2 regions of the Cernens ardua genome follow, and region 1 is predicted to be linked to the other one. Evidence: predicted binding sites of a transcription regulator. Region 1 holds the regulator's gene; the other holds the start of a gene.
The links. The regulator LexA, encoded in region 1, represses DNA repair genes until DNA is damaged. The targets are predictions, from matches to a motif close to TACTGTNTANNTANACAGTA.
Positions count from the first base shown of each region.

Region 2: the regulator LexA is predicted to act here: its motif matches at 1,094-1,113, upstream of LMG33818_RS02625 (LexA family protein).

Region 1 covers NZ_JBPCZH010000001.1:359,494-361,703, reverse strand. The annotation lists gene LMG33818_RS01640 (hypothetical protein) at 1-35, shown strand, start outside; gene lexA (transcriptional repressor LexA) at 623-1,381, opposite strand; gene nagZ (beta-N-acetylhexosaminidase) at 1,719-2,210, shown strand, end outside.
Region 2 covers NZ_JBPCZH010000001.1:593,922-596,131, reverse strand. The annotation lists gene sseA (3-mercaptopyruvate sulfurtransferase) at 99-962, opposite strand; gene LMG33818_RS02625 (LexA family protein) at 1,134-1,586, shown strand; gene LMG33818_RS02620 (Y-family DNA polymerase) at 1,586-2,210, shown strand, end outside.

The DNA.
Region 1 (2,210 bases):
TCGAGGAGTTAAGTGATAACGTCACAGTGCATTGATCATGATTGTTGGCAGTGAATCATCCTGAATGATTCACTGCATATTGGCTTCTCCGTTTCTCCGCTTCTCCGCTTCTACGCTTCTCCGCTTCTCCGCTTCTACGCTTCTACGCTTCTACGCTTCTCCGCTTCTACGCTTCTACGCTTCTACGCTTCTACGCTTCTACGCTTCATTGTTAGCATATTCCGTTAATGTGATGTCAAGTCATTCACGGCTTTCTCAAGAATTTTGCTACACAGGTTAACTCGGCATGATACCGATGAAGGTGATTATTTCATCCGTAATGATTGCTTGATATCTCCCTTTCATGATCACAATGGCTGGTCAATGTATATGTATATATAGCGACCAGCCTACAATGAGTCGCAGAGGTTATGAATAAGGAGTGGTATGAAAAAATATTGGGAAAATTGTCTGCGGGGCCAGTAACGTGAAGCTGTATTCAAGAGAGCTTTAGGGGGGGGCGGTAGAGGGGGAATAGTGGGTAATCATTGAAGCACCCCCAGGCACACGGCCAGGGAGTGTTGGGCCTGCACTTATAGTGAGTGAAACCGGTAACTAGTAGTGAAACCGATAATGCCTCGTTTTAGTGTAAGCCGCTGCCTTGATCTCCTCGAATAACACCTACACCAATGCCTTCTATTTCGAAGCCCTGGCTTGGATCTACCTCAATAGGAGCAAAGTCAGCGTTTTCAGCCAACAGACGTATTTTACTGCCTTTACGCTCAAAGCGTTTGACGGTGACGTCTTCGCCAATACGAGCAACCACAATCTGTCCATTGCGAACATCACTGGTACGATGGACAGCGAGCAAGTCGCCATCCAAAATCCCGATATCCTGCATGGAGAGCCCTTTGACCCGAAGAAGATAGTCTGCCTTCGGTGAGAAAAAGGTCGGCGGAAGTGGGCAATAGCGATCTACATGCTCCTGTGCCAATACCGGGCTACCGGCAGCTACCTGCCCTATGATGGCAAGCCCCTCGGCAGCCGGAGCATCAGATGCATTGGCAGCCTCCTGCTGGGGAGTTACAAATTTTGCGGTGGTATGTTGCGAAGAGGGTGCGCCTTTTTTATCGGTACTTCTTTTATCAGCATTTTTTTCATCCCCGCCTTGCGTTTTTGCAAGATGGGATGATACGACCCTGATACCACGGGAAGCCCCCGGTATCATCTCGATAACACCTTTACGTTTTAGCGCTTTCAAATGTTCTTCTGCAGCATTGGCCGAACGAAAACCGAGAGATCGGGCAATTTCTGCACGAGTGGGGGGATACCCGTGGGTCGCCACCGTTTCGGTGATGAGGTCAAGAACTTCCTGTTGGCGGCGCGTAAGGGGTCGGGTCATTGCCATTAACCTATGCTGTATCAATAATAGCTGTAATTGTATCCAGTATTGCTGACAGTGCAAGTCCAATTGCTGTTATAGAACTTAATCCCCGAATGTTTTGTTGTTTTCCCGGATTGCCTGTAGTCATTTCGAGGTGACACTCCCCAAGCCTATCAGATTTAATTTCTACGTGTACCTTCCTTCATGAAACGCTAGAATAGCGCTCCATTATCTTTTGTGTTTATCGTACGTCTTCCTCGGGCTATGGTGAGTTCAGACATTCTGCGCATACCAATGTGTGCCATGGCATAGTCATAAACAGGGAAAATCGGTACACCTTGACAAGGAGCGTTTCATGCGTGCTGCACCGGGTCCAATCATGATTGATGTCGGTTCTACCTCATTGGATGAGGGGGATCGGCAGATTTTGCGCCATCCTTCTGTCGGTGCAATCATCCTGTTTGCCCGTAACATGACTTCACCCGAGCAAACCAGAGCACTCTGTGATGATATTCGTGCGGTACGCCCTGATATCCTGATTGCGGTAGATCATGAGGGAGGGCGCGTTCAACGGCTGCGTGAAGGGCTTACGCATATACCCCCCATGTGTTCGTTTGAATCACTGTATATAGAGACCCCTGATAAAACGCTGTCTCTTGTCAGGGATACCGGTTGGCTGATGTCTCAGGAACTGGCCGCCTGTGGGTTTGATTTTACGTTCGCTCCGGTGCTGGATGTGGATGACAATCGTAGCAAGGTCATTGGGGAGCGCTCATTCTCATCCAATCCAGAGCATGTTGTTACGTTGGCTGGTGCGTTGATTACCGGCTTGAATGAAGGGGGGATG
Region 2 (2,210 bases), 230 kb from region 1:
ATGGTCTTCCCCGTTTTTTATGCGGCTCAATCTGTCGTGGCTATATAACGATTGTTTTTTATCCTCTGTTAGCAGCCGCTTTCTCCTTCTATTCCTTATTATTCGGTTGCAACAGGTAACGTCTGATCGCCGCCCCATTCTGTCCATGACCCGTCATAAATCGCAATATCCGATTTCCCCAGGGTATTGAGTGCAAAAGCCAATACACAGGCAGTGACACCTGATCCACATGAGCTAATCACCGGCCGTTGCCAATCAAGCCCTGTCGATGTAATGACATGGCGAAGTTGTTCGGGAGGTAATAACCGGCCTGTCTCCGCATTACTCAAGCGATCAAAAGGAATGTTGATACTGCCGGGAATATGGCCTGATCTGACTCCGGGGCGTTTCTCAGGCTCGCTTCCCTTGAAACGACCTTCTCCACGCGCATCGACGATTTGTGCATCTGCCCCTTCGCCTGACTCCACGATCTCCAATATCTGTGTTTTAGTGACCACATCCGTTGCAATGTTGGGGGAGGATGAAGCAGGTACGGGCTGCCAAGAGGGTACCTGATCCGTAACAGGGCGCTCTTCTGCCAACCACTTGCGCAGCCCGCCATCCAGAATACGGACATTGCGAATACCAAAATGACGTAGTGTCCACCATGCCCGTGGTGCGGACATCAGCCCGGGGGTATCGTAAATCACCACCTGGCTATCGGCATTAATACCCAGTTCAGCCAACAACGCCATCCCGCGTTCGGCATCGGGTAGCATATGGGGCAGGGGAGCATTCTCTGTGGCAAATGCATCGATATCAAAGAATCTCGCCGTGGGGATATGCCGCGTCCTGTAAAGCGCTGCGGCGGTGGGCGTCACACCGGGGAGCGTAAAAGTGGCATCCAGCAGGACGATATCCTGATGATCAAGGTGTGTTGCCAATTCATCTGTTGATACAAGGAAAGTGCTGAGGGACATCATACTGTTTCCTATTGATCTCATCCGCATATTGTGGCCTCTCCGATCATGTTGCCACACAGGACATGATCGCGGGTATTGGATGGAATGGCTAGACTGTCTTCGATAAATTCATCTTGCTCATTATGTCCATAAACTGTATAAATATACAGTTTTCGTAAAGGTGAGCTTTGGATGTCATCGTATATGGACGTTATAGCCAAACCAATAGGCAGTGTAGAAACCGAGGTAAGAAAGCTGCCATTCGCTGCGGGGGAGGTGCGGGCAGGGTTTCCGTCTCCTTCGGAGGATTATCTCGAAACGCCGCTGAATCTGGTGGACCATATTGTTCAGCACCCCAGCGCCACATTTTTTGTACGTGCCAAGGGCCATTCAATGGAAGGGGATGGTATCTATGATGGGGATATTCTCGTCGTCGATCGCTCACTTGAGCCCGAACCCGATAATGTCATCATTATTGCCGTGGATGGCGAGCTGACCGTCAAACGATATCAGTTATTGGGTGCACGGCCTTACCTGATCGCCGGTAATACGGAATATCCCCCCATTCCCTTGTCGGGGCATGATTGTCATGTATGGGGTGTTGTTACTCATAATGTACATCGCTTGATCAAGGGGAAACTGTAGTGCGTTCCATTATTGGGTTGGTGGATTGCAATAATTTCTATGTGTCCTGCGAACGTACTTTCGCACCGCATCTGATGGGGCAGCCTGTGGGTGTGCTTTCCAATAATGATGGCTGTGTCATTGCGCGTAGTGAAGAGCTGAAGGCGCTTGGCGTTTCCATGGGCATGCCGACACACAAGATCCCGCGTGAAGTGCGTCGGCGTATCACTCTATGTAGCTCCAATTACGCGCTATACGGGGATATGAGTGCGCGTGTCACCAGCCTGCTGCGTCAACATTGCCACGAAGTGGACGTCTATAGTATTGATGAATCCTTCCTGCACTGGCCTTCGGTACAAGAGGAGGACATTGTCGCGCGTTGCCTACAGATGAAGTACGAAATTCATCGCAATACCGGTATTCCGGTGAGTGTTGGACTTTCTACCAGTCGCACATTGGCAAAAGTCGCCAGTCATTTGGTCAAGAAACAACCGGCTTATGAAGGCGTCTGCTATCTGGACCCAGAAGCGGCATCCACACGTCACCTTCTGGAAAACCTCCCGGTTGATAAAATCTGGGGTGTTTCGAGTCGCTTGAAGGAGCGGCTGGTGCTTGCTGGCATTCATACCGCATGGCAACTGCGTG